4 regions of the Oceanotoga sp. genome follow, and region 3 is predicted to be linked to each of the others. Evidence: riboswitches for the same ligand, from Rfam matches in the RefSeq annotation. Region 3 holds a riboswitch; each other region holds the start of a gene.

Region 1 (7,767 bases), on a different contig from region 3:
TTAAAACAACATTTTTTATACCCTCAATAACCTCTTCAGCGGCTATTTCAATGATTTTTTGGTTAATATATTCTAAACCTGGAGTATTGAATCGATTATTAACAAGTTTTTTTGGATGGGCCGGATATCAACCAATTGATTGGTTAAACGAACCTAATACTGCCTTATTTGCAATAATGATAATGAATATATGGACAACTGCTGGATATTTTATGATAACTTTCTTAGCGGGATTACAAGATATATCTCCATCGATATATGAAGCTGCAAAAATTGATGGTGCAAAAGATGGAAAAATTTTCTGGAAAATAACAATGCCAATGCTAAAACCCCAAATACTTTTTGTAATGATAATGGGAACTATTGGATGTTTACAAGTATTCGACCAAATATATTTCTTGATAAAAAATATGAGAAATATAACAATCTCATATTACATATACAAAAATGCTTTTGAATATGGAAATATGGGTTATGCCTCTGCTCTTGCAGTTATACTCTTTGGAATAATACTATTAATAACATTCATTCAAAAAAAATTCTTTAAAGAAGAGTATTGAGAGGTGAAAATATGAAAAATAAGTGGAAAACGGCAAGAACCATTTCATATATAATATTAATATTATATGCAATAATATCTTTATTTCCATTCTTCTGGGCAATAATAGTATCTATGACACCCTTAACTTATACAGATGCCCAAAATGTAGAGCGTGGTGTAGATATAATGCAATGGCCACCAAAAATAGATCTTTTTAGTTCTGAACCTTCAGCTTTTGGAGCACCTTTAAGCTTTCAAAATTATTTTAAAATATTTGAAGTTGTTCCATTATATGGAAGGTGGATAATAAATACAGTGCTATATGCAGTACTATTAACAATAGGAAATATAATTTTTGATACTCTTGGAGGATATGCTTTTGCAAGATTAAAATTCCCATTTAAAAATTTCTTATTCGCTATGATACTTGCAACATTGATGATTCCATCACAAGTAACTATGATTCCTCAATATAATCTTATGGTCAAATTAAATCTTGTAAACACCTATCCAGGACTTGTAATACCAAAATTATCAAATATCTTTGGATTGTTTTTGATGAGACAATTTTTCTTAAGTTTTCCAAAAGAACTTGAAGAAGCCGCAAGAATAGATGGTGCTGGTATATTAAAAACATACTTTAAAATAGTACTTCCAAATTCAAAACCGGCAATAGCAGCATTATCAATATATACATTTTTAGGAGCATGGAATGATTTCCAATGGCCTTTAATAATAACTTCTCAAAAAGAAATGTATACATTAACAATGGGTTTAAACTTCTTCAAGTCATCTTATTATACATTTTGGCAATACCTAATGGCTGGCTCTATCTTAATGACAATACCTATGATAATAATATTTTTATCTTTTCAGAAACAATTTGTAGAAACAGGAAAGGTATCCGCAATAAAAGGCTAAAAGGAGGAAACAAAATGATAAAAGCATGTATATTTGATTTAGATGGGGTAATAGTTGATACTGCAAAATATCATTACCTTGCTTGGAAAAGACTTGCAGAAGAACTGAATATAAACTTTAATGAAAAAGATAATGAAAGATTAAAAGGCGTTAGTCGTATGAAATCATTAGACATAATATTAGAAATCGGAAATATTACATTAAAAGAATCAGAAAAACTAGAATTCGCAGACAAAAAAAATAAATGGTACAGAGAATATATATTAAAAATGGAAGAAAATGAAATACTTCCAGGGGTTAAAACTTTTTTAAATCAATTAAAACAAAATAATTTAAAAATAGCTATAGGATCGGCGAGCAAAAATGCACTTACAATACTTCAAAGACTAAATTTGATAGATATATTCGATTCCATAATAGATGGAAATAAAGTGAGTAAAGCAAAACCTGATCCAGAAGTATTCATAAAAGCAGCACAAGAAATGCATGTCAAACCTGAAGAATGTGTCGTTTTTGAAGATTCTATAGCTGGTATACAAGCTGCAAAAATAGGAAAAATGAAAACTATTGGTGTAGGAAACCATCAAACATTAAAAGAAGCCGATAAAATAATAAATGGATTCAAAAATACAGACTTAAAAATATTAGAATTTTAGGAGGATACAATGAACTGGGAAATACATGACAAAAAATATAATTTAAAAAATGTACAAAAATATGAAACATTATTTACCCTTGCAAATGGATATAGAGGCATAAGAGGTTATAATGAACTCTCTTCATTTGATAATAGAGGAAACTTTGTAGCTGGAATATTTGATAAATCAAATGCCCAAGTAAAAGAAATAGTAAATCTTCCAGATCCTTTAGAATTTAAAATATATTCAGAAGATGAAATAATAACTTTAGATTCAACAGAAATATTAAAATATGATAGATATCTAAACATGAAAGAAGCAACTCTAAATTTAGAAACAGAATTAAAAACTCCAAAAGGCAAGATAATAAATATTAAATCAAAAAGATTCGTAAGCAGATTTGATGAACATTTAATGATGATAAAATATGAAATAACCCCAATAAATTTTGATGGGAAACTGACAATACAAAATACAATAAACTCTAATATAACTAATTCAAAATTCGATCCTATAAATAAATCAAAACATTATAAAACCGATGAAATAAAAGATTTAGAAAATGGATTATATTTACAAGTCAAAACAAATGATAGTAAATCAATTATTTCTCAATGGACAGGACTTTATTCAGAAAATATAAAAAACAGAAAATTTTATGATTTAGAAACACTCGTAGAAGAAGTATACGAAATATATGTAAAAAAAAGTAGGACTTATAAAATACAAAAAAATTGTTTAATACATACTTCAAGAAATTCTAAAACTCCAAAAGAAAATATATTAAATGATATAAAATTATATAAAAATTCAAGCTTTGAAGAAGAATTCAAAAAACATATAAAAGAAATGCAAAAAATATGGAAAAAAATAGATATAACAATTGATGGTGATGATAAAGCACAAACTGGTTTAAGATTTAATCTATTCCATCTGATATCATGTGCATATCAAAAAGATCCAACAGTCAGTATAGGTGCAAAAGGATTACATGGCGAAGGATATAAAGGCCATATATTTTGGGATACAGAAATATTTATGTTACCATTTTTTACATATACTTATCCAGAAATTGCAAGATCTCTATTACTCTATAGATTCAACACTTTAAAAGGTGCAAAAGAAAATGCAAAAAATAATGGTTATAATGGTGCACAATTCCCATGGGAATCAGCAGATATAGGCCTTGAAGAAACTCCAAAATGGGGAATAGACTATCTCGGTAATCCCGTAAGAATATGGACTGGAGATGAAGAATTTCATATAAGTTCAGATATAGCTCTTGCATATTGGCAATATTTCAAAGCAACAAATGATAAAGAGTTTATGGAAAATTATGGATATGAAATATTTATTGAAACCACAAAATTCTGGGAATCTCGATTAACTCACAATGAGGATAAAGATTATTATGAAATAAAAAAAGTAATAGGTCCTGACGAATTCCATGAACACGTAGACAATAATTTCTATACAAATTACCTCGCAAAATGGAATATAAAAAAATGTTGTGAAATAATAGAAAAATATAAAATAGAATCCCCTAAAAAATACGAAGATTTGATAAAAAAGACAAACATATCAGAAAAAAACATAAAAAACTGGAAAAATATTTATAAAAAAATATTTTTATCTTCAAAAAACGATATAATAGAGCAATTTGAAGGCTACTTCAATTTAAAAGATTATAAAATAAAAAAATATGATGAAAATGAAATGCCTTTATGGCCAGAAAACATAGAATTAGACAAACTAAATCAAACACAATTAATAAAACAACCAGATGTAATAATGTTATTATTAATTTTAGGTGAAGAATTCGAAGAAGAAATAAAAAGAAAAAACTATGAATATTATGAAAAAAGAACAATGCATAAATCTTCTTTAAGTCCATCTATGTATTCAATAATGGGTTTAAAAATTGGAGATACACATAATGCCTATAATTATTTTATAAAAACCATAATGACAGATATACAAGATAATCAAAAAAATACAGCACTTGGATTACATGCGGCTTCTACTGGCGGTTCATGGCAAAGTATAGTTTATGGATTTGGAGGATTTTCAATAGATAAAAATAATATTCCAAATTTTAATCCATGGATACCAAAAAAATGGAAAAGCCTAAATTACAAAATTAATTGGCAAAATAATATATTAAATATAAACATAACAGAAAATACAATAATTATAAATTCCGAAAGAGAAATTGAAATAAAAATTAAAAATAAACCTCACAAATTAAAAAAAGGTACAAATAAATTTTATTTAAATTAAAAAATCTCCCAAATTATTATATAATATATATGAATAAAAAAACATATATTATTAGGAGGGGATTAATATGAATGAAACAACCGCAGCAATAATAAGCTGGATTGTAAGAATTGGCATAAGTTTTATAATATTTATAGTGGCAAAAATGCTTTCTGGAATAATATATAAAACTATGCTGAAACTATCTGAAAAAAACTCAAAAATAAATCTTCAGTACAAAAAAACCATGAAAACACTTTTAGATATAGGATTATATACACTTGCAATCTTTATAATAGTCTCAGTTTTATTTAAAAATCTTGCACCTGTATTGGCTGGATTGGGTGCATCAAGTATAATAATAGGTTTTGCTATAAAAGAACCTTTTGAAAACTTAATATGTGGAATATTAATAATGGTAAACAAACTAATAATCGAAGGTGAAGCAGTCGAAATAAACGGAAACTCAGGTTCTATATCAGAAATAAAATTAAATCATGTCATATTAAAAACATGGGATGGAAAATTAATAAATATACCAAGTAAATCCGTTTGGTCATCAACAGTTACACATTTCTGGCCTGAAAACATAAGAAGAAATGAAATATCTGTTGGAGTAGCTTATGATACAGATTTAAACAAAGCCATGAAAATACTCGAAGAATCTGTAAACTCTTATGAAAAATTATATTCAGATGATTCTCATAAACCTATGATATTATTCACTGGTTATGGTTCTTCATCAATAGACTTCATAATAAGATATTGGGCAGAAAGAGAAAACTACATAACCTCAACAACAGAAATAGCAAAAATTATAAAAACAAAATTTGATGAAAATAATATAGAAATTCCTTTCAATCAATTAGATCTTCATATAAAAGATGGCAATATACAATAATCGGAGAGTTATCTCTCCGATTATTTTAATATTAATAATAAACACATTTCTTATTAACTATAAATTTGATATAATAATCTATGCATAAAAGTTAATAAACACTTATTTTTGGTAAAACTATTTGTTTTTCAAATGGGGAAGCTCGGTGAAAATCCGACACAGTCCCGCTACTGTAATGGCATAAAGCCTAAGTCAGATTACCAGCCAAAAATAAACAATATTACTTATATCACGAGGATGGTATGAGTGACATTATTAATTTAATAAGATTATTTAATGTCCCTACACCTCTTCTTGAAGGTGTTTTTTTATTTTTATGCTAAAAATATTATGAGAGGTGTTATATGAAAAAAACTTTAAGTCTAATTTTTTGTTTATTATTTTCAATTTTAGTATTAGCTTATGAACCAGTTACAGTCAATTTTACTCATCAAGGAAAAGATTATGAAATAACTTATACAAAATCTCCAGAACGTGCTGTAACTCTTTCACATTTCACAACAGAAATGTTTCTTGCTTTAAATCTTGAAGAAAAAATGGCTGGAACTGCATGGGCAGACAATGAAATATTACCAGAATTAAAAACAGCCTATGACAAAATACCAATACTTTCTGATAGATACCCTTCAAAAGAAATATTCTTATCTGTAAATCCAGATTTTGTTACTGGATGGCATTCAGCTTTAACAGATAAAAATGTAGGATCAGTGGAAACACTCATTCAAATGGATATAAAACCATTAATAATAAAATCAGTAGAACCAGATGCAACATTAGAAACAGTATACGAAGACTTTATAACAATAGGAAAAATATTTGATATAGAAGATAGAGCTCAAAAACTCGTAAAAAGTATGCAAAATGAAATAAATGATGTAAGAAAAAAAGTTCCATCAAATGTAAAAAAAGTAAAAGTATTGGCATATGACTCTGGAAAAGATTCAGCCTTTGTAGTGTGTTCTGGTCTTGGTGGTTCTTTAATACAAGAAGCCGGAGGTATAAATATATTTGGTAATATACAAAAAGCATATGCAAATGTATCTTGGGAAAAAGTAGCTCAATCAAATCCAGATATAGTATTAATAGTAGACTATGGAAGTACAACTTATGAACAAAAAGTACAATTCCTAAAAGAAAATCCCGCAACAAAAGATTTAGATGCAGTAAAAAACAATAAATTTGTAAAAATAGGTTTAGCCGATTTATCTCCTGGAATAAGAAATATTAATGCTATAACAACTATGACAAAAGGCTTCTATCCAGAGATTTTCAAAAAATGAAAATAAAAAATAGCACTTTTTTATTTTCCATAATGGCATTAATTTTAATAATCATACTATCAATAATCATAACAATAACTATAGGTCCAGTAAAAATAAATCCTTTAGATGTTTGGAAAATAATAATAAATAATACTTTTAACAAAGAAATATTTCAAATACAATGGGCAAAATCTATAGAAACAATAGTTTGGAATCTAAGACTCCCAAGAATTTTAATGGCTTTTATAACGGGAGCAACTCTTTCATTTGTTGGCGTTTTAATGCAGGCATTAACGAGAAACTCTTTAGCCAATCCTTATATTCTGGGAATATCTTCAGGAGCTTCTGCAGGAGCAGTTGCTTCCATAATACTCGGAATATTTGGTTTTTTAGGTTATTTAGGCCCCTCAATAGGGGCTTTTTTAGGGGCTATTTTATCTTCACTAATAGTTTTCAAAATAGCTCATTCTGGTTCTGGATATTCATCGAGCAAACTCGTTTTAACAGGAGTTGCAGTATCAGCCATGTTCTCATCATTGACAACTTTTATGGTATATACGGCAAAAGATTCTTCAAAATTAAGATCTGCAATGTTCTGGATGGTTGGAAGTGTTGGAGGAGCTAAATGGAATAATATTTTATTACCTTTTTTACTCTTGATAATATCTACAACAATAATGTATATATTCAATAAAGAACTCGATGGAATACTTATAGGAGAAGATACATCAAAAACTCTTGGAATAAACACTGAATTAATAAGAAAAATAATAATAATAATAAGCACATTATTAACTGGATTTATAGTATCTTTAACAGGAATCATTGGATTCATAGGATTGATAATACCGCATATTTCAAGACAAGCTGTAGGATCTACTCACAAAAAATTAATACCCTTTTCTATTCTAAGTGGAGGATTATTTTTAATATGGGCAGATACCTTCGCAAGAACTGCATTCACTCCCGAAGAAATACCTATAGGAGTTATAACTTCATTTTTGGGTGCTCCTTTCTTTTTATATCTATTAAGAAAAAACTCCTATTCATTTGGAGGCAAAAAATGATTAAATTAAAAATAGAAAACTTAAATTATAATATAAACAATAAAAAAATAATAGAAAATATAAACTTAAAAATAAAAGAAAAGAGTTTTGTAGGACTAATCGGACCAAATGGATGTGGAAAATCAACACTTTTAAAAAATATTTACAAAGTACTAACTCCAAGCAATGGAAAAATATA
Region 2 (7,767 bases), on a different contig from region 3:
CTATATGTCCAATTATAGAGCTTTCTGATGCATATTCAACTCCAGATGGTAATGTTGCAAGAATCCATATAACTATAACTGTACCAAATATTATAGTTCCAGCTTTTTTTATAAACATCATAGTTCTTCTTCCAGCTTCAAGTAGTATAGCTTTTAAACTTGGTAATCTATATGGAGGTAATTCCATTATAAATACGCTTTCTTCTTTTTTAAACATAGTTTTATTAAATATAGTTGCCATTATTATAGCAAGAATAACTCCTAATAAATAAAGTGAAAATATAACTAAACCTGCATGTTTTGGAAAGAATATTCCGGCAATCAATATATATACAGGTAATCTTGCATTACAAGACATTAAAGGAGTGACAAGTATTGTTATTATCCTATCTTTTCTTGATTCAAGAGTTCTTGTACTCATTATAGCTGGTATACTACACCCAAAACCAAGTATCATAGGTATAAATGATTTTCCATGAAGTCCGATTTTTGTCATTAATTTATCCATAACAAAAGCAGCTCTTGACATATATCCAATATCGCCAAGAAAAGATATAAATAAAAACAATAAAAATATATTAGGCACGAAAACTAATACTGAACCAACTCCACCTATTAATCCATTTACAATAAAGTTTGTCAATAAATTATCTGGTAATTTTGTAGAAACTAAATCTCCCAAAGATGCAAAGCCATCATCTATCATTCCATTAAAAACATCACCAATTGTAAAAGTCAAAGTAAATATAGCAAACATTATAATCAAAAATATAGGTATACCCAACCATCTATTAGTTATTATTTTATCTATTTTATCAGAAGTATTATTAACTAAATTTTTTCTTTTAACATACTTTCCAGATATTTTTGTTATAAAATCATATTTTTTTTCAGATACAATAATACTTGCATCATCATCATTTTGTTTTTCTAATTGAGCTATCAATTTATCTATTTGGGTCAAATTATCTTTAGAGATATCTTCTCTAAATTCAACATCACCTTCTATAAGTTTTAAAGAAACCCATCTTTTAGATTTTTCAGATATATTTTTTTCTTGTTCAATAATATTATTTATCTGACTTAGGATATTTTCAAAACTCTCATCATAATTTAAATTCTCTGGATATTGAGGGCTTTTTAAAGATCCTTCAATCTGTTTCTTTAAATCTTCTAAACCAATTTTTTTATTTGCAGATGTTTTTACGATTGGAATTCCAAGTTCTTTTGATATTGAATTTATATCTATCTTTATCTGTCTTTTTTCAAGTTCATCACTCATATTAAAAACTAAAAGAGTGTTTTTTTGCATTTCCATGATCTCTGTAACTAAATACATATTTCTTTCAATATTAGTTTGATCTACAACAACTACTATTAAATCCGGATTATCTTTTATCAAAAAATCTCTTGCAATTCTTTCATCCATAGAATTAGCTGTAAGAGAATATGTTCCAGGAAGGTCTACTATTCTATATTCTTCATCATTATATTTAAGTTTTCCTTCTTTTTTTTCAACAGTAACTCCTGGCCAATTCCCTACATGTTGATGACTTCCAGTTAAAGCATTGAAAATTGTAGTTTTTCCACTGTTTGGATTACCACATAAAGCAACTGTTTTCATACTCTATCGCCTCCGGTTATCTCTATATATTTTGCTTCTTCTTTTCTAAGACTTAAAGAATAATTTCTTATCTTTATTTCTAAAGGATCTCCCAAAGGCGCTTTTCTCACGAGTAATATTTCTATTCCTGGTGTTAATCCCATTGCTAAAAGTCTTTGTCTGACTTTTAAATTTCCTTCAAGCTTTTTTATTTTGCCTGAATATCCTACTTCACATTCATCAAGAAACATTGTTAGTCCTCCCTAATTTTAAAAAAATAAAAAAATAATATTTTATATGTTTTTAACAAAAATCCTTTTAGCCATATTTTGACCTATTCCATATCTACTTCCATCCACCAATATAATTATAGGGCCTCCAAAATTCCCACTCAAAACTTCTATATTTTTTCCTTCTATTATTCCCATTTTTGCAAGTCTTCTTTTCATCATAAGACCTGAACTTATTTTTTCAACTATAAAATTTCCAATATTTGCAAATACTAAAGGCATTTTATTCCTCCTTTAAATTGATAGATTTCAAATGCTTTTGAAACTCGATTTTATAATTTTCATTTTCTTCAAAAAAAGATTCTAATAATTCTATAGAATTTAAAAAATTTTTTGAGTTTATATGCTCTATTTTACAAGAAACTTCATCCGCCTCTTTTTCACTAAAATTTAAAAAATCCAACAAAAATTTATTCATTATATATTTTCTTTTATACAATTTTGAAGCTTTAATTATGCCTTTTTGAGTTAAATTTATATGACTATGTTTTATATACTCTATATAGTCATACGATTCAAGTCTTTTCAAGGCACTTATAACGGAAGAATGTTTCACTTCCGCTTCATTAGTTATGTCTCTAACTTGTATTATTTTATTTTGTAAATATAGCTTGTATATAGCTATTAAATAATGTTCAAGATTTTCAGTCATCAATTTAATCTTCCTTTTGTAGTTAGTTCTACATTATTTTACCACCTTTAATTTACTTTGTCAATAAAAAAAATAGACTTTTCAGTCTATTTTTCTAAAATAATATTTTCAGCTTCGGTTTTTCTTATTGCAACATTATAGCCTCTTATAAGTACTTCAATCGGATCTCCTAAGGGGGCTTTTCTCAATAATTCTACGTCTATTCCAGAGGTTATTCCCATTACCATTAATCGTCTTTTTATTGCCTCATTACCTCTAACTTCAAGAACTTTTGCTTTTTCTCCAACTTTTAAATCTTTTAAAGTTTTTTCAAAAGTGCTTGATTTATCTTTATAATTAGTAATATACTGCTTATATTTATTTTTTATTTCTGTATTGCTTTCTATAAAATTTCTTAGAATATCCATAGATTGAATGAGCTTTTCAGACTTTATATGTTCCATTTTACATGATAATTCTTCTGCTTCAAAAGGGGATATGTCCAAAACATTCATCAAGAAACTTCTTATAGTCATTCTGTTTTTATATATTTTTTGAGCTTCTATTATTCCGGGTTGAGTTAATTTTACATAACCTCTTTTTTCATAAGTAACAAAAGAAATACTTTTTAATTTTTTTATTGCGTCTATGGCAGAAGTATGTTTTACAGACATCAATTCTGTAATGTCTTTAACTCTTGCAATGTTGTTTTCAAGTTGTGCTTCATATATAGCAAGCAAATAATTTTCAAGACTCTCTGATAATTCCATATAAATCACTTCCTATTGTAGTTTTTCCTACTTAATTCTACCATATATATTTGTATAAGTCAAGCTTATGTTAAAAAATAAATTCATTTTTTTACATAAATTAATTATATCAAAAAATATTTTTCCCCTTTGACAAATTATTAACTTTTTGGTATTATTTTATAGCTTAAATTATTAATATATTGGGGGTATAATTATGAAAAATGGAATGATTCATGTTTATACCGGCAATGGAAAAGGAAAGACTACAGCTGCTTTTGGTGTTGTATTGAGAAGCATTTTATCGAATAAAGAAGTTTTTGTAGCTCAATTTGTAAAAAATAGGGACTCATCAGAGTTGTCAATTTCTAATTATTTTGATAATATTGATATTGTACAGTATGGAGAAGGATTTTTTATAAGAAGATCTCCAGAAACAAAAGATATAAATGCTGCAAAAAAAGCACTTGCCGATGTAAAAGAAAAAATTATTTCTCAAAAATATGATTTAATAGTCATGGATGAAATAAATATCGCTATTAAATTTAATCTTTTAACAGCCGAAGAAGTTTTAGATGCTATAAATAGTAATGGAAAAACAGAAATAATTTTGACTGGAAGATGGGCTGATGAAAAAATAATAGAAAGAGCCGATCTTGTAACTGAAATGAAAGAGATAAAACATTATTATTCAAAAGGTGTTTTATCCAGAAAAGGTATAGATAAATAGGTAAAATTTAATATATAAACTTTTAAGGTGTATAACAGGGAATTAGGTGAAAATCCTAAGCGGCCCAGCCACCGTATGCAGGGATGAAAATCATAAATGCCACTGGTTTTTAACTGGGAAGGCTTGATTAGTAAAATGATCTGTAAGTCGGGAGACCTACCTTTTAAGTTCGTAACTTTGCTTTTTCTTGGTGTGAAAAGCAAGGATTTTTGTTATGGGAGTTGGTATACAAATGCATAACTATATTGTAAATCCTAAAAATATCGAAAAAAGAAGCTTTGAAATAATTACAGAAGCTTTAGGAGAAAAACTAAACGATGTAGACCCTATAAAATCAAATGTAATAAAAAGGGTCATTCACACCACAGGAAATCTTGATATGTGGAACAAGCTTTATTTTTCTGAAGATTATTTTGATTTTTTTAAAAGAAAAATTCAAAATAAGAAAATTTACACAGATGTAAATATGATAAAAAGCGGTTTATCAAAGAATTTTGTAAAAAATTTAAATATAGACTGTTTTATTAGCGATGAAGCTATATCGAAGAAATCTAAATTAACTGGCATATCGAGAGCCTATTTATCTATGGAGAAAGCACTTGAAATGGAAGATGGTATTTTTATTGTTGGAAATGCACCTACTGCACTTTTTAAGTTGCTTGAATCCAAAAAGAAACTTTTTATTATTGGAGTTCCAGTAGGCTTTGTAGGAGCGGCAGAAAGCAAAGAAGCTTTAATGAAATCACAACACAGTTTTATTACATTACCAGGAAATATGGGTGGTTCTACAATAGCTGTAGCCATTTTTAATGCTTTAATAAGGTCTTTATAAAATGGAATGGTATGTAAATGTAAATGGTAAAAAATTAAAACGTGGTTTCACAACTGGCACTGCAGCCACTGCGGCTTTAAAAGCCTCTGTTCTTTTTAATAAGTATAATATAAAACCAGACAATGTAAATATAGAATTACCTAATGGAGAATTAATAAATATTCCAATATATAAATATGAAATTATTTCAGGTTTAAAATATGCTTTTGTAAAGAAAGATGCCGGTGATGATGCCGATATAACAAATCAATGTTTGATTTATTGTTCCTTTAAATATGAAAATTTAAATAATATAATTTTTGATTCTTATGAAGGAGTAGGAAAGATCACCAAAGATGGACTCGATATAAGCAAAGGAGAATTTGCTATTAATCCAATTCCTCGTGAGATGATGAAAAAAGTTTTAAATGAAGAGAATATTAAGAATGGCAGAGTTATAGTAAATGTAAAAAATGGTGAGATTCTCGCAAAAAAAACCTTAAACGAAAATCTTGGCATAATTGATGGAATATCCATTTTAGGAACTACTGGAATTGTTGAACCTATGAATGAAAACGCATGGAAAGAATCTTTGATCCCTCATATTAGCATTGTTTCAAAACAATTCGATACAATTACTTTATTATTAGGTGGAAAAGGGCTTTCAATATATAAAAAATATTCTTTTTTTAAAGAGGATTATATATTATGTGGAAATCATATCGGTTATTCTATAGAAAAATCATTGGAAATGGGTATTAAAAAAATACATATACTTGGTAGTTTTCAAAAATTAATAAAACTTGCCGGTTTAAATCTTAATACAGACAGTAGGTATACAGATTCAAAAAATGAATTATTAGCCCTTTTATATATTTTGTTTACTGAAAAATATGACAAAGAGGTCATTGACAAAATACTTAATTTAAAAACTATTTATAATTTTTTGGATATTTTAAAGAATAATGATATAAATATCAAAAAATTTTTTATATTTGTGTCTGAATATATATCCCATAAATTAAGTAATAAATTCAATGCCGAATTTGTTATTTCTTTATGTGATAAAACTCAGATAATTTCACATAGAGGAGATGAGCAAAATTATTTATATTTTAGGAACACAGATCAATAAAATTGAAAATTTAACTCAAAAACAACTCGAAATAATAAAAAAAGCCGATTTTTTTGCTGGTTTTAATTTTTCTTTGGGTATGTCTAAGGAATTAAATCCAAATGCAAAATATCATGTAATGGATATATATAGTTCATTAAAAGATGAAAATGTAATTGACTTAATATCTCAGATGAAAACATTTAAAACTTCTGTTTTAATGGTTTCTGGAAACCCTTTAATGTTTTCATATTCAAAAAGAATTATGGATAAACTTTCAAAAAATGAATATGAAGTTTTAATTTCACCATCTTCAATAAATTATTTATGCCAAAAGGCTAAATATCCTATGAATAGTGTTCGCTATATAAGTGGTCATAATTCACATAATCTTCGAAAAACTTATAATGATGTCCTTAAAACATTGAATGATAATCATCAAATTGCATATTTTGTAAAAAATAAAAAAGATTATGATTCTTTATTTAATATATTAAAAAATATAAAAGTAGACATAGTAGCTGGATTTGAACTCGGTACAAAAAATGAAGAAATATTTGAGTTTAAATCAAATACGCCTATAGATTTCAAAAAAGGACGTTGGATTCTTCTTCTAATACCTCAAGAAAATGATTTTATAAATTTATTTCCTAAAAATTCAGATCTTTCAACTAAAAATATTCCAGTTTCAAGAGAATGGAGTAGATTTATTTTATTGAATACTTTAAATAGAAAACAAAAACATGATGTAATTTGGGATTTAGGAGCTGGTAGCGGAGCAACATCTTTATTCATTTCTTCTTTTTTTAATAGAGATTGTTTAATATATGCATTTGAAAAAGATTATGATAGATTTGAAAGTTTAAAATTGAATACAAACCTTAATCCTGAAATAGAAGCAATAAATAAAGATTTTATAGATATCTTAGATGAATACGAATCTCCAGACATAGTTCATTTAGGTGGAGGAATAAATTTAGAAGCTTTAAATAAAATAACATCTAAAATGAAAAAGAATAGTCTATTAATTTCTTCTGTAACTACTTTAGAAAGTTTAAATATGATACTTTCTATAGAAAATTTTAACTTTGAGTATGATATGTATACAAAATTTTCGAATAACAAATTAGGTGAAAAATCTGCCTTTAAAGGCGAACATGTATTTTACTGTATAAGAGGTGAAAAAAATGATTAATTTTATTGGTGCTGGTCCTGGAAGTGTAGATTTTTTAACTGTGAAAGGATTTAATTTAATAAAAAAATCAGATGTTTTGTTATATGCTGGTTCTACAGTATCCAATGAAGTATTAGATTTAGTTGATCATGTAAATATATTTAACAGTGCTTCTATGACATTAGAAGATATAAAATTTATATTCAATAAGTTTAAAGACAGCAATATAGCAAGAGTTCATTCAGGAGATACAGCTATTTATTCAGCAATAGATGAAGAAATAAATGCTGTTAAAGAATTAGGATTAGATTATCAAGTTATTCCAGGAATAAGTGCTTATTCTTATTTTGCATCTAAATTAGCTATAGAATTAACTTCACCTGAAATAGTTCAATCAATAGTTATAACAAGATTAGAGGGCAGAACAAAAGTTCCTGAAAATATTGAAAATTTTTTAAAAGAACAACCTTCATGTGCAATATATCTTTCTGGTTCAAAACCATATGAAGTACTAAATTTATTGAAAAAATATTATACAGAAGATGCTTATCTTGCGATTGGTCATAAACTTTCAAGAGAGGATGAAAGAATAGAATTAAAACAATTAAAAGATTGGAATGATATAGATTTTCCTTCCCTTTTAACACTTTTTATGGTTTTTAAAA
Region 3 (7,767 bases):
AAAGCAACTAAAGTAGATGGAATTTTTGATAAAGATCCTAAAAAGTTTACAGATGCTGTGAAATATGATACAATTACATATGATGAAGCAATTTCTAAAAATTTAAAAGTTATGGATACAGAGGCATTTGCTATATGTCAAAAGTATAAGATGCCTATTAGTGTTATTAATTTCTTTGATAAGGATAATCTTTTAAATGCAGTTATGGATAAAAAAATTGGAACGAGAGTAATTCCTTGATGATATAAAGCTCAACAGGAGGTGTTTGTGCATGTCATACTTATACGACGAAATCGTGTCAGTAAAGGCAAGAGAAGTATTAGATTCTAGAGGTAACCCAACAGTAGAGGCAGAAGTTATGTTGGCAAGTGGTGCTGAAGGTAGAGCAATAGTTCCATCAGGAGCTTCAACAGGTATATTTGAAGCTTTAGAATTGAGAGATGGAGACAAATCAAGATTTATGGGTAAAGGAGTTTCAAAAGCTGTCGCAAATGTTAATGATGTTATAGCTGAAGAATTAGAAGGTTTAAACGCTTTTGATCAAGCTTTAATAGACCAAGTAATGTTAGATTTAGATGGAACTGAAAATAAAGAGAAATTGGGTGCAAATGCTATTTTAGCTGTGTCATTAGCTGTAGCAAGAGCAGCATCTGATTCTTTGGAAATACCTTTATATAAATATTTAGGTGGTCCAAATGCTAAAGTCCTTCCAGTACCTTTGATGAATATTGTTAATGGTGGAGAACATGCAGATAATAACTTAGATATTCAAGAATTTATGATAATGCCTGCTGGATTTAACAAATTTTCAGATGCTTTAAGAGCAGGAACAGAAATTTTTCATAATTTAAAAAAATTATTACAGGAAGCTGGCCATCAAACAGCAGTTGGAGATGAAGGTGGATTTGCTCCTAACTTTGATTCAAACGAAGAAGCTTTACAGTTCATAGTAAAAGCTGTAGAAAAAGCTGGTTATAAACCTGGTGAAGAGGTATTTATTGCATTAGACTGTGCAGCATCAGAATTTTATAATTCAGACAACAAAACATATCATATTGATGGAAAAGATTTATCTTCTTCAGAACTTGCAGATTACTATGAAGGATTAATAGATAAATATCCAATAAAATCTATAGAAGATCCATTTGATCAAGAAGATTGGGATGCTTATACAGGATTTACTGCTAAGGTTAGAACTAAAGCTCAGGTTGTTGGTGATGATTTATTTGTGACCAATGTTAAAAGATTACAAAAAGGTATAGATTTAAAATCAGCAAACTCTATATTGATAAAATTGAATCAAATAGGTTCTTTAACAGAAACTTTTGATGCAATAGAATTAGCTAAAAAATATAATATGACAAATGTAATTTCTCATAGATCTGGAGAATCAGAAGATACATTCATAGCAGATCTTTGTGTAGCAACAAATGCAGGATTTATAAAAACAGGTTCTTTATCAAGAACAGATAGAATTGCTAAGTATAATCAATTATTAAGAATAGAAGAAGAATTGGGTTCTGTTGCTCAATTTAAAGGTTTAGATTCTTTTTATTCAATAGATAAATAAACAATTCCCCCTATAAAAAGGGGGTTTTTTTATTGAAAAATTACTTGAGGTATTTTATATTTAGGATGAATTATGATTTCAGCTTTAAAATTATATATATCTTCTATTATTTTTTTTGTTATAACTTCATTTGGTGTTCCATCTTTTATTATTTTTCCATCTTTCATTATTAATATTCTATTAGAATAAAGACTTGCAAGATTTATATCATGAAATACAGATAATATAGTTAAATTTTCTTTTTGACTTAAATTTTTTATTATATTTAAAAGATACTGTGTATGACCAGGATCGAGATGAGAAGAAAATTCATCTAAAAGGAGTATTTTAGATTTTTGAGCAAAAGCTCTTGCTACCATGACTCTTTGTTTTTCGCCACCAGATAAATTAGAAAAACTTTTTTCTTTAAATTTATAAGTATCTGTTTTTTTCATGGAATTGGATATTATGTTTTCATCTTCTTTATTTTCTGTAAAAAAATCAAATTTTTTTGAATAAGGTAATCTGGAAGTTTCCACAATACTTTTAACAGAATAATCAAAAATAGTGTTAAATTCTTGAGGAACAACGGCTATCAATTTTGAAAGTTCTTTCAAATTTAAGGATTTTAAATTTTTAGAGTCTATAAATATATTTCCATATTTTAAAGGAAGAATTTTAGATATTAATTTTATTAAAGTTGATTTTCCAGCCCCATTAGGTCCAATTATTGATACAATTTCTCCGTTTTTTATATGAAGATTTTTAATATCTAAATTGAATCCATTTCCATAATTAAATTTTATATTATTTATTTGAATCATAATTTTTTCCCTCTTTTTTTCATAACATATATAAATAAAGGCGCTCCGATTATAGAAGTTATTATTCCTATTGGAAGTTCGGAAGGAGCAAAAATTGTTCTGGATATAAAATCACTTATAGTTAAAAAAATTCCACCCGATAATATAGATATTAAACTAGAAATTAATGAATATGGTCCTTTAATTTTTCTTACAAGATGTGGTATTATTAATCCAACAAACCCTATTATTCCAGATTTTGAAACAGCTATAGATACAGCAAATATATTTGTTAAAATTAGTATCATTTTTATTTTTTCTGGATTTACACCAGAATATATTGCCATATCATCACCCATAGATAAAACATTTAATTCTTTATTATAAATTATTATTACGATAGTTTGTATTAATAATACTACAGTCAATATAAATATATCTTCCCATGTAATAGAAGCTGTACTTCCCATGAGCCATATATTTACATGTATTAAATTTCTCCAAAACATTACTGTTATTAATGTTGTAAATGCATTGAACAAAAAACTAACTATTACACCACTTAATATTAAAGATAATACGGGAAATTTTTTCCCTTCTTTTGCCAACATAAATACTATGATTGCAGATATTATAGAAAATATGAAAGAAAAAGTTTCTAATCCAAAAAATAAATGTAATCCTAATATACCAGATAAAGCCGTATAAATTACAGCTCCAAAAGAGGCTCCAGAAGATATTCCAAGTATATAAGGGTCTGCAAGAGGATTTTGAATTATTAACTGTAATATATTTCCAGATAAAGCTAAAATACCTCCAATTATAAAACTACCTAAAATTCTTGGTAATCTCAAATCCATAATGAGTAATTTATATGTAGAATTTTCTTGATTAAGGAATAATGTTTTTATTACTTCTTTTAATGGAATATTTACACTTCCCAAAGAAGTAAAAATTATTATAGATATAAAACTTATTATCAAAAGAATAAACAGGAGAGGTATAATCCTCTTCCTGTTTTTAATTTTTTTTATAGTCATTTTGACTCCTTTATTATTTCATATATTGATTCTAATGCTTCTATTAATGAAGGTGATGCTTGTGAAGCTTTATCATTATTAATTGAAAATATTTTGTTGTTTTTAACAGCATTTACATTTTTAAATTGAGAAGCTGATTTTAAAGTTTCAATTCCAGAATTATCTCCCATAAAATAAGAAGGAACAATAATTATATCTGGATTTTTAGAAACTATAAATTCTGGGCCAACAGAAAGCCAACCATTATTTCCAGTATATGGTGAAGCAACATTTAAACTACCAGCGATTGATAGTAATTCATTCATAAAAGAACCTGTTCCACTTGTCCAAATTGATGAAATATTTTGACTTGAAATCATTGCATACATAACAGTTGGTCTTTCTGACCAAGTAGATGTTTCTTTAGAAATATTAAGCATTCTTTCTCTTAAATTTTTTGATAATTTTATTGCTTGTTCTTTTTTATCAATTATAGTTCCTATTAAAACTGTGTCTCTTATTATATCATTTATGGATAATGGGTTTATAACTATAGTTTTTATATTATATTTTTCTAATCTTTCAAGTTCTTTTTCTTGGAATCCACCAGATATAAATACAATATCGGGATTTAAGCTTATTATTTTTTCAAGATTCAAAGGTGTCATATTTCCTATTTTTTCAGCTTCAATGTTATTATCCCAATCAGTAACGCCTACAACAAGATCTTCTGCATTTAAATGTTTCAAATAATCAGATACAGCTGGTGCAGCAGAAATTATTCTCTTAATATCTTGGTCTATTTTTACAGGTCTTCCAAGATCATCTATTATTGTAAATGATGATAAAGCTATAATTCCTACTAATAACAATAGAACAATACTCAATGCTTTTTTCATTTTTGCTACCTCCCGTAATAATTACGCCAAGGTAAAAACTAACTCCAAACACTTTGGCGCGAAGTGCTTGAATTTTTAAAAATTATAAATAAAGTATCCCGACTTATGAGTTATATCCTCCAAATTACCCTTCCCGATTTTTTAATCAGTGGTATGTAATTTTTTGTCCTCAATCACGGTGGCGCGACCGTATTAGATTTTCACTAATTTCCTTTATTTATTATTTATATATTTTTTTTTAAAATACTTGACCAAATCCAAATTCAAATTTTCCTTTTAAATTTTTGTCCCAACCATATTCAAATCTGATTTGACCCAGTAAAGGAATGTTAAATTTTAAACCAGTTCCAAAAGACCAAATATTATCATTCAATATATTATTTAAATTATTTGAAGTATTTCCATTATCATAAAAAGCATATATATCAATCGGTACTGGATTTTTTAATAGTTCATAAGCTAACTCAGTATTAAATAAATACATATTATTACCTTGTTTAGAAGATAAACTATATCTTCTTACACTATTCATTCCGCCAACTGAATAATTGAATAAGGAATAAGGATCATTAGAGAATCCGATTTTTAATCTTGTTCCAAAAGTAAATTTATAGAAACTTGTAAAATATTTACCTTCTAAAGTATTACCAGTATAATATTGATCTGTGTTATTTAGATTTAATCCTCCAAAAACTCTTGTTGAAAAATATTCTCCCGAATAAGGTCTATATGGATTATCTAATCTGTTTAATTTGTAACCAATACCAGTAGAAAGTCTTTTTATATCATTTGATTTTAATTTTTGATAATAGTCATAGGATAAATCGGTTGTTATATATGAAAAATCTGAAAATTTGAATGAAGGTGAAATAGAAAATGATAAATTATTTGTTATAGAAGCACCTAAAGTTTCTACATATTCACCATTTGGTACTGTTAGATATGATGTGCTTAATCCAAGATCTATATCTGTTTTAAAGATTTTTGATACATTATAATTTAATCCGAATTTATATTTATTATTCAAAGGATTTAATTCAGTGTTTAGTCCAAAAGTTTGACCATAACCGAAAGGATTTGGAATATAAAAACTTAAAGTTCCTGCAAATCCATAATACCAATCTTTTACATCTGGCATAGACCAAGTTAATCCACCAGCTATCTTAACAGCATTTGTTCTTTCATGTGGATGAATCTCAAAGTCAACAGAATCTTCTGACATTGAAATAGGGTTTATATCAACACTTTGGAAAAAACCTGTTCCAGTGAATGCTCTATAGGTATCTTGTAATTTATTTAGATTTACAACTTCATCTTTTTTTAATTTTATTAAATCATCTATTATATAATCTTGGGTTTTTGCCGTAGCATCTTTTGTTATTTTTATATTACCTACTTTTTTCTCATTAAAATTATATATTAAATCATTATTTTTGTCTATATTTACTTTTGTATCAACAAATAAGAATCCTTCTTGTGTATATAATTTATTTATTACATCTAAAGATTTTAAAATATCTAAATTAGAAACAGTTGAGTTTTCTGTTATTATTTCTGATACCTTTTCATTTAATCTAAAACTTTCGATAGAATCATTACCATTATACTTTATTTTATTTATTTTGGTATTATCATCTATAACTCTTCTTAATTTTCCATCTAGTACAAGATTTAATTCTCCACCCAAGGATTCTTCTATATCTACGGGTTCCCATTTTATAGAAGTTTCTTCACTAAAATAAGGTAATGAAGCTATAGAAGACATCAAACCCTGTAATTTTTTTATATCTGGATATGATTCTTTTAATTTTGGCCTAAACAGGAAAAATTTATTTTCATAGTCTTTTCTAAATTTAAAATTTAGATCTTTCTTTACTTTTTCTTTATCTAATTGGGCATATTCGCCTTCTAATTTCAAATCCCAGAGTTTATATTCATTTATTATGAATAATAAAGTATTTTCATCATATTTGTTATTGTTAATTTCTGTTGCTTCAAGTGTTACTTTATCACCTAATAATTTAATATTAGAACTTATTTCTATAGTACTATAATCATTATTCGTATAATATAAATTTATGGAATTGAGTGCTTTTTGAAAGTCATATACATTTAAAGGAATATCTGTTTTTAAATTTAAATAATCTTTTAAATCTTTTTTATCGACAAATCCATCACCATATACTTCTATTTCAATATTTTTGACTATTGGATTTGGATTTATTATTAATTTTAAATTTCCATTTTCTTCGTCTAATTCATAAGAAAGCGAATTGAAAAAGCCGAGATTATTTACTTGTTTCATTGCTAATTTTATGTCTATATCTCCAACATAATTTCCGATTTTTATATCATAATTATTCATAATATTATTTATATCTGTAGCAGCATAAGATATATCTGTACTATACTCTATTGAATTGAGTTTTGTTATTGAGAATGAAAGAGTCAATAAAGATAATATAAAGATCATTAGAATTGATTTTTTCATTAAAATCCTCCTTTTAATTCTTTTTCTAAATTATAAATATTTTGTTTTATCTGTAACATAAATTTAGGAGTATCATATATATTTTCAAATGAGTTTTTTAATTGTTTTGTATCTATTTCATATCCATCATCTAAAAAAGTTCTTTTTATATACCAATTTATTTTAGAGTCGAGATATATAACAAAATAAAGAGCATTTGAAAGATCTCCTAATGGTTGGCAATCAATATTAGTTTTTACAAAAGTTGCATTTACAGTTGTACCATTGTTTGGTTTTGTTTTGATATTAAAACTACCACCCGTTAATTCACAAGAGAACTTTAAAAAAGGCAATCCCATGCCAATTTTTTTCTTCCTCTCTTTTTTTGTAGTATAAAAAGGAGTAAGTGCATTGTTCAATTCTTCTGAATTCATCCCTATTCCATAATCTTTAACTTCGAAAGAAAAAAAATCTTTGCTTTCGATAATAATTAATTTACATTCTTTTGAATTAGACCTTACAGCGTTTTCGCATATATCTATTATATGATCAGAGATTGTTTCTAATGTGGCCATACTGGTTTCACCTTACCATTATAGAGTGATTTTTTAAGTTCGTCAAAAGTTCTTGATTCACATTCTAAAATACAAGATGGATTTTTTAACTGATCTGGAAAATGAGAATCATTACCATAAATAAATCTTTTGTAGCCAAGTTTTTGTGCTTTTATTAATTCGTCTTCATTTTTTACTTCTACTGCATCGAAATCTAATTCTAAAGGAAGACCAAGTTGATATATAAGTCCAAAAGCTCTAAATATATGTGCCGGATATATTATTGATTTAAATTTTTTAGATAAATTATAAACTTCTTCAACAGTTAAGTTTGAAGAGCTTCCAAGATATGGAGAGCTTTTGATATCTATAAATTCTGATTTTTCATCGACTAGTATTTGATATCCTAATTTTTCTGGGTCATAATTTTTTATTATTAGAGTATTTTCAATTATTTTTGAGAATTTTATACA
Region 4 (7,767 bases), on a different contig from region 3:
AACTCTTCTAAAAGTTGGTAGAAGTTATTTATCTTCTTTAAAAAATGAACTTGATTTTTAATTTCATTTCATTTTAAAATTAAAAGTTTTTATAATATTAAATCCAAGCTCAGTTTCGTCTATAAGAGAAATTGAGTTTATTTTTATTTTAAAATTCAACTGTCTTTTTGATAAATATGAGACAATATTTCCTATATTTTCTCGATTTATGTCTTCAGATGCGAGAGTTATATGTGGAAACCATTCTTCGGGAGAATAATATTCAACATTTTGACTTTTATCTTCGTATATTTCCCAAATATATTTATGATATGCATATAATTTTCTACTCAATTTTATTGGGACATATAGAACATTTCGATCTCCTGTAAATATGCCTAAACCACTTGTTTGTACTTCAAAAGGTTCTAAAATTGAAATCTTATTCAAAAGAATTTCTTCTATATTTTCTAATTTATTTCCACTTATATTCCAAGTAAAATGGGGATATGGAAATATATCTTTTATTTTTTTTACTCCAAAATTATCTTCAAGTTCATCCCAGATTTTGTTTATTATATAAAAATGAGGTTCTGATAATATGCTTATTAATGCTTTCATTTAATCCCTCCCAATAACTAATTATAACAAAAATATATTATAATTAATCTATATTATACATCGGGAGGAAAAGATGAAAAATAATTTCGAAAAAGATAAACAATATTATAAGTTCTGTATGTATGGTTTTTTTAAGAATTTGAGATTTTTTGAACCTTTTTTCATGTTATTTTTAAAGGAAAAAGGTCTTTCTTTCACAGAAATAGGTTCTCTTTATGCAATAAGAGAAATTTTGATAAATCTATTAGAAATACCTACAGGTATAGTTGCAGATGGATTAGGCCGAAGAAGATCTATGATATTTTCTTTTTTATCATACATAGTATCTTTTTTTATATTTTATGTATCAAAGTCTTTTTTTATATTTATTTTTGCTATGATTTTCTATTCTTTTGGAGAAACATTTCGTTCTGGTACACATAAGGCTATGATAATGGAATACTTAAGTCTTAAAAACTGGAAAGATTATAAGGTTGAATATTATGGAAATACGAGATCATGGTCACAAATAGGATCAGCTATTTCATCTATAATTGCTGCCATTTTAGTTTTATATGCTGGCAATTATTCTATGATATTTTTAGCTTCTATAATACCTTATTTTATAGATTTAATAAATCTTTCTACATATCCCAAAGAACTCGATGGAGATATTCAAAAAATAAATTTAAAAGATATAAAATTACATTTTAAAAATGTTTTTAAAGGGATTTTTAACTCTTTTAAAAATAAAGAGTTTTTAAAAGCTATAATAAATTCATCTTTTTATGCGGGTTATTATAAAAGCATGAAAGATTTTTTACAGCCCATAATTAAGATGTTGGCTTTAAATATTCCTATATTTTTATTTTTAAATGATCAAAAAAGAGTTTCTATATTTGTTGGAATTGTATATTTTATACTTTATATTTTAACTGCAATTTCTTCAAAAAATTCTTCTAAAATAGTAAAAAAATATAAAACACTTGAAAAACCTTTAAATTTAACTATGATTATTGGTCTTTTATCAGGTATGATGAGCGGTATATTTTTTGTATTTGAACTTTATTATTTATCCACAATATTTTTCTTTTTAATATATATAATAGAAAATTTGAGAAAACCAATAGCAGTTTCAAAAGTTTCTCAAGAAATTGACCTAAAATCTATGGCAACTGGTTTATCAACAGAATCTCAATTTGAAACGATTTTTACAGCCATAATGATATTTTTCATGGGTTTGATAGCAGACATTTCAAATGTCGGTGTTTCATTAATAGTTTTATCCATTTTTTCCATTTTAATAAGTAATATATTCAGATTTAAAATATCCTCAAGTAGATAAAGTTAATTAAATCTACTTGAGGATTATGTTTTACGATATTAAATCTTTGATACTCTTGCAAACCTTTATATTTAAATCACTCAATACTTTTTCTTTATATTCTATACTTCCTTCATATCCTTCAATTATAGCTCCAGCATGTCCCATAGTTTTTCCTTTCGGTGCTGTTCGACCAGCAAAAAACGCTTTTATTTTGCCATCATAATTATTTTCTAAAGCATATCTTATTCCTTTTATTTCTTCACTACCACCAACTTCACCTATTATTATAACCTTTTTTATTTTATTTTCTATTATATAATCAAAAGCTTCTTTCAATCCAGTTCCTATTATCATATCTCCACCTAATCCAATCCCTATGCTTATACCTGTTGAATTATTTGAAAGATAATCTGCAATTTCATACATCAAAGTACCACTTTTTGATATTATAGCTATATCTCCCTTTTTAAAAGCTTTTTCTGGCATTATACCTATTTTAGATCTTTCTGGAAGTATTATACCTGGACAATTCGGTCCTATTATTAAAACTTTATTTTCATCTGCTTTAGACTTTATTATAAGCATATCATGAACTGGTACATGTTCAGTTATTATTATTATCTTTTTTATACCACTTTCTATAGCTTCTAAAACAGCTGATTTTACATTTTTAGCTGGAATAAAAATTATTGATGTATCAGCATTATATTTTTCAACAGCTTCTTTCATAGTTTTTAATACAGGAATGTCATACACTTCATCTATGAGATCATTTTTTGAAACACCACATACTATATTAGTTCCATATTCTTTCATTTTTTTTGTATGAAATTGTCCATATTTTCCCGTTATTCCTTGAACACATACTCTTTCTTTTCCATTTATCATATTTCCAACTCCCTTAAATATCCTTTTAAAGCCTTTATCATAGTATCCATATCTTCATAATTTTTCAAATTATTCTCAGAGAGTATTTCATTTCCTTTTTCTTCATTAGTACCTGTAAGCCTTATAAAAAGTTTTATATCTTCGTTTTTTTTCTCAAATTCTACTATAGATTGAGCTATTATATCGCATTGAGTTATTCCACCAAATATATTCATAACTATATTTTTTATTCCTTTATCTTTTAAAAGATTTAAAGCCTTTAATGTAGTTTCTTTATCTGCTCCACCACCTATATCTAAAAAATTGGCTGGTTTTAATCCATAATTGCTAACAGTATCCATAGTAGCCATTACTATTCCAGCACCACATCCTATAACCCCTATATCTCCTTCTAATTCTACATAGTGAAAATTATAATCTGTTTTTTCAAGAAATCTTTGAGACCATTTCTGTCTATATATTGCATTATCATCAACATGCATAACACAATCGAGTGCATAAATTTCATCATCTTGTGTTTCAACTATCGGGTTTATTTCTAATAATGTTAAATCTTTCTCTATAAAGAGATTATATAAATTAGGCATTATTTCTTTTATTTTTCTCGGTGCTTTAAGAAATACTTCATTATAAGTACCTTTTATTATATTTTCTGAACTCTCTATTTCTATACCACCATCATAAGAAAATACCCATTTTATATCTCTATCTTCTCTGTCTATTAAAATAGATATATAATATTCTTTTTTTATATTTATAAGTTCTTCAACGAGTATTCCATAAGGAAGTTCTCCTTTTATTTCTTTATTTTGAAGTTCATTTATAGTATTTGTATATTCATCTTCTTTTTTTATAAATAATACACCACCAGCTTTCATCCTTCCACCAACTAAAACTTGAGATTTTGCAACACTGGGTATCAATCTTTTTTCGGGAATTTTATCTATTATTAATTGAGATTGTGGGATATTTATACCATATTCCCTCAAAAGTTTCTTTCCTGTAAATTCATGAATTTTCATCATTTACCTCCTTATTTTTATATAAAGTTATGAAAATTTTTAAATCCATAACCTATTACATCAAGAGTTTCTTGTATTATTATAAATGCTTTTGGATCTATTTTTTGAATTTTTCTAACTATATCACCCCTTTGTTTTTTATTAACTGCAACATATATAAAATTTTTTTCTTGATTGGTATAAGCACCTTGAGCCTTTATTATAGATGCTCCTCTATCAAGATTATTTAATATATAATTTATTATTTCATCTGTATTTTCAGAAATTATTGTCAATATATTACTTGTATTCATGCTCTTCATAACAAAATCTACAGTAAGTCCGTTAAATACTACAGAAACTATTGAATACATTCCAACTCTCAAATCATATACAGTACCAGCAGCAATACCTGTTATTAAGTCTAATAATAAAAGTGATATTCCAAGTGGCAATCCTGTATATTTATTCATTATTCTTGCAAGTATATCAGTTCCACCAGTCGAAGAATTAACAGAAAATGCTATTCCCATTCCAATGGCTGATATTATAACTCCAAAAAAAACTGCTAAAAACATATCATCACCATTATATTTTGGAAATGGAACGATTCTATCTAAAAAATCCACAAAAAAGTTTAATAAAAATGTACAAAAAATGCTTCTGAACCCAAACTCTTTTCCAATAAAAATAAAAGCTATTGAAAATAAAACTATATTAACACCATACATCAAAATCCCTACTGGAATATTTGTAAATCCATTTATAACTATTGCTATTCCATTTGCACCTCCTGCTGCTATATTGTATGGCATTAAAAAAGATACTAATCCAACAGCTGTTAAAAAAACTCCAATAATCGATAATGTATACTCCTTGATAATCCGTTTATTCATCCTATATCCTCCCCAAAAAAAAATTCTTTCTCTCCATTCCGAAAAATGGCAAGAAAGAATTATTGTATTTTTAAATATACAATTATTTTTCTTACTTTCCAATCCCGGAGAAAGCACAGAATAAATTTTTAGGTAGTTCTTCTGACTTACAGCATCAAACCTAATCGTTCCCCTTCCCGAATAATATCAGTGGTTTATGGAACTTTCGTATCTGCTCACAGCGGCCGGACCGTTTTGGCTTTTCACCAAATTCTCTATTAAGACTTCCGTCACCTAAAAAAATTTATTTAATTTTACGAATATATTCTATCATAAAGTATACATTTTAAAAAAACGAGATAAAACGGTATTTAATACCAGTTTTATCTCATTATTAGCTTATCTGTGTTTATAGTTTCATTTTTTTCAATATTATAAATTTCTGTAGATTTTGCATTTGTTATATAACCTTTTTCAGAATTTAAAAGAAAATTTTCAAAAAATTCTATATCTTTTTCATCGGATAATCCTGGAACATAAGTCATTCTAAATTCATAATCAATATCAGAATTTCTCAACATCCAAACGCTTTGATATACCTGTTCCCAATAATTTTTTACAGCTGTGAGATCGCTATATTTATTTGGCTTCGATTTTATATCCATAGCAACATAATCTATATTTTTTGATTTAATAATTTTACTCAAAAGTTTTGGATTACTACCATTTGTATCTAATTTTATATAAAAATTAAATTTATTTTTTATATCCCTTATACTTTCATATAACTGTTCATATATAGTAGGTTCTCCTCCACTTATACAGAGGGCTTCTACTCTCTTTTTAGATTTATTTAAATATTTATGAAGTTGTTCTTCATCTATATAATTTTTTTCTTTTTCAAAAGCTATTTTCCAATTATGACACCATGGACATCTAAAGTTGCATCCTGAAGTATAAAGAACTGAACATATTTTTTTAGGATAATCTACAAAACTAAAAGATCTATATCCACAATACATATGAATTCCTCCAATATTTGAAACACTATATGGTATACTGCTTTCTTTCAACATATTCTTTTTGTTTACCTTTATTCCAAGCTTGAACAGGTCTATAATAACCAACTACTCTTGAATAAACTTCAGACTTCTCTCCACATATAGGACATTCAAAATGTTCTCCAGAAATATATCCATGATTTTTACATATAGAAAATGTTGGTGTTATACTCATATAAGGTAATGTATGATTTTCAAATGATTTTTTTATAAATTCTTTTAAAACATCTCTATCTGTTATTTTTTCTCCAACAAATATATGTAAAACTGTTCCACCAGTCCATTTATCTTGAAGACCTTCCTGATGTTCTAATAAGTCAAAAGGATCTTCAAAAAATTTCACAGGAGGGTGTACTGAATTTGTATAATAATTAGTATCTTCATCACCAGATTGTATTATATCTGCACCAAATTCTTTAAAATCAAGATTTGCAAGTCTATAGCTCGTACCTTCTGCTGGTGAAGCTTCAAGATTATAAAGATTCCCCGTCTCTTTATTATATTCTTCAAGTTTTTTTAACATATAGTCCATAATTTTTTGTGCAAAAATCTTACCTTCTGGGTTCAATATCCCATCTTCAATACCAAAATTTAATAAACCTTCATGCATTCCAACAAAACCTATCGTAGAAAAATGATTTGCCCAGTACTGACCAGTGAGTTTATAAACTCCATCGAGATAAACTTTAGTATATGGGTAAAGTCCACTTTTTGTCCATTGTTCAACATTAATCCTTTTTATTTCAAGTGATTCTTTAGCAATATTCATAGTATCATCTAAAAGTTCAAAGAATTTTTTCTCTTCTCCATTTGATAAAAACATCAACCTTGGAATATTTAGAGTTACCACACCTATAGATCCTGTAAGAGGGTTAGATGCAAATAATCCACCCCTTCTTTTAACTTCATCTGCTTGTTCTTCATCTTTTGTATCATTCACGAAGCCAAAAGAAAGTTGTTCCATATGTTCTTTAACATCTTTATTTGAAAGTTTCAACCTACAACACATACTTCTCGCATCTTCGGGGCTCATATCTGAATTTACATAATTTGAAAAATACGGGGTACCATATTTCATAGTCATATCCATTATCATATTTGAAACTTCATCATCCCATGAAAAGTCTTTTGTTATATTATATGTTGGTATAGGAAATGAAAAAGGTCTTCCATCATAATCGCCTTTCATCATAACTTCTATAAATGCTTTATTGAGCATATTCATTTCAGTTTGAAACTCTTCATATGTTTTATCTTTCTCTTTACCACCTATTATTACTTTTTTATTTTTATAAGTATTTGGTACAAATATATCAAGAGTTATATTGCTAAATGGTGATTGAAATCCAACTCTTGTAGGCACATTCATATTGAATATGAATTCCTGCATACTTTGATAAACTTCTTCATATTTTAATGAATCATAATATATGAAAGGTGCCAAAAGCGTATCAAAATTTGAAAAGGCCACAGCTCCAGCAGCTTCCCCTTGCATTGTATATAAAAAATTGACTATTTGCATTAAAGCAGTTCTCAAATGATTTGCAGGGCCAGAAGCAACTTTATTTTCAACTCCATTGAAACCTTTTCTTAAAAGCTCTTCAAGATCCCAGCCTACACAATAACTCGATAAAGATCCAAGATCATGTATATGCATATTTCCTCTTTTATGATAATCTTTAATTTTAGAATTATAATTATCATAAACTTCTTCTAACCAGTAATTCTTTATTATTTCCTGATGAATATGATTATTTAATCCTTGTAAAGAATATTGCATATTAGAATTTTCTTTTACTTTCCAATCACTTTGATTCAAATAATTATTTATTATATCCATATTAACCCTCCTAAAAAAACATCAAAAAAATAAAAGCATTATTTAATAAAATAAGTTTTATAAAATAATACTTCCAATTAACTATAAGTAGTATGATTTATTTTTCTTGAATTAATTATACTATATATAATGTTTTTTTTCAAATTTTACCTTTTCAACACTAAATATTGATACATACACAAGTATAGGTTTTTTT

What was found. Region 3 has a riboswitch for cobalamin ahead of PWP28_RS06380 (ABC transporter substrate-binding protein). Riboswitches for the same ligand answer to the same signal wherever they lie in the genome.
Region 1: linked by a shared signal. The riboswitch ahead of PWP28_RS03965 (ABC transporter substrate-binding protein) and the one ahead of PWP28_RS06380 (ABC transporter substrate-binding protein) in region 3 are both predicted to bind cobalamin.
Region 2: linked by a shared signal. The riboswitch ahead of PWP28_RS09095 (precorrin-8X methylmutase) and the one ahead of PWP28_RS06380 (ABC transporter substrate-binding protein) in region 3 are both predicted to bind cobalamin.
Region 4: linked by a shared signal. The riboswitch ahead of PWP28_RS02855 (YitT family protein) and the one ahead of PWP28_RS06380 (ABC transporter substrate-binding protein) in region 3 are both predicted to bind cobalamin.

What each region holds. Positions count from the first base shown of each region.
Region 1 is NZ_JASUSU010000009.1:12,166-19,932, forward strand. It holds gene PWP28_RS03940 (sugar ABC transporter permease) at 1-560, shown strand, start outside; gene PWP28_RS03945 (carbohydrate ABC transporter permease) at 572-1,462, shown strand; gene pgmB (beta-phosphoglucomutase) at 1,477-2,118, shown strand; gene PWP28_RS03955 (glycosyl hydrolase family 65 protein) at 2,128-4,380, shown strand; gene PWP28_RS03960 (mechanosensitive ion channel family protein) at 4,448-5,260, shown strand; cobalamin riboswitch at 5,353-5,484, shown strand; gene PWP28_RS03965 (ABC transporter substrate-binding protein) at 5,605-6,540, shown strand; gene PWP28_RS03970 (iron ABC transporter permease) at 6,537-7,589, shown strand; gene PWP28_RS03975 (ABC transporter ATP-binding protein) at 7,586-7,767, shown strand, end outside.
Region 2 is NZ_JASUSU010000029.1:4,719-12,485, reverse strand. It holds gene feoB (ferrous iron transport protein B) at 1-1,624, opposite strand, end outside; gene PWP28_RS09120 (ferrous iron transport protein A) at 1,621-1,854, opposite strand; gene PWP28_RS09115 (FeoA family protein) at 1,897-2,115, opposite strand; gene PWP28_RS09110 (metal-dependent transcriptional regulator) at 2,117-2,545, opposite strand; gene PWP28_RS09105 (DtxR family transcriptional regulator) at 2,632-3,294, opposite strand; gene PWP28_RS09100 (cob(I)yrinic acid a,c-diamide adenosyltransferase) at 3,491-4,003, shown strand; cobalamin riboswitch at 4,012-4,182, shown strand; gene PWP28_RS09095 (precorrin-8X methylmutase) at 4,236-4,835, shown strand; gene cbiD (cobalt-precorrin-5B (C(1))-methyltransferase CbiD) at 4,837-5,949, shown strand; gene PWP28_RS09085 (SAM-dependent methyltransferase) at 5,909-7,123, shown strand; gene PWP28_RS09080 (cobalt-precorrin-4/precorrin-4 C(11)-methyltransferase) at 7,116-7,767, shown strand, end outside.
Region 3 is NZ_JASUSU010000016.1:11,437-19,203, forward strand. It holds gene pyrH (UMP kinase) at 1-240, shown strand, start outside; gene eno (phosphopyruvate hydratase) at 272-1,570, shown strand; gene PWP28_RS06370 (ABC transporter ATP-binding protein) at 1,600-2,373, opposite strand; gene PWP28_RS06375 (iron ABC transporter permease) at 2,370-3,392, opposite strand; gene PWP28_RS06380 (ABC transporter substrate-binding protein) at 3,389-4,270, opposite strand; cobalamin riboswitch at 4,362-4,485, opposite strand; gene PWP28_RS06385 (hypothetical protein) at 4,509-6,761, opposite strand; gene PWP28_RS06390 (ATP-binding protein) at 6,761-7,315, opposite strand; gene PWP28_RS06395 (hypothetical protein) at 7,303-7,767, opposite strand, start outside.
Region 4 is NZ_JASUSU010000006.1:31,711-39,477, reverse strand. It holds gene PWP28_RS02880 (LytTR family DNA-binding domain-containing protein) at 1-61, shown strand, start outside; gene PWP28_RS02875 (2'-5' RNA ligase family protein) at 64-600, opposite strand; gene PWP28_RS02870 (MFS transporter) at 674-1,924, shown strand; gene PWP28_RS02865 (CoA-binding protein) at 1,955-2,794, opposite strand; gene PWP28_RS02860 (succinate--CoA ligase subunit beta) at 2,791-3,816, opposite strand; gene PWP28_RS02855 (YitT family protein) at 3,834-4,691, opposite strand; cobalamin riboswitch at 4,805-4,983, opposite strand; gene PWP28_RS02850 (anaerobic ribonucleoside-triphosphate reductase activating protein) at 5,054-5,692, opposite strand; gene PWP28_RS02845 (ribonucleoside triphosphate reductase) at 5,718-7,571, opposite strand.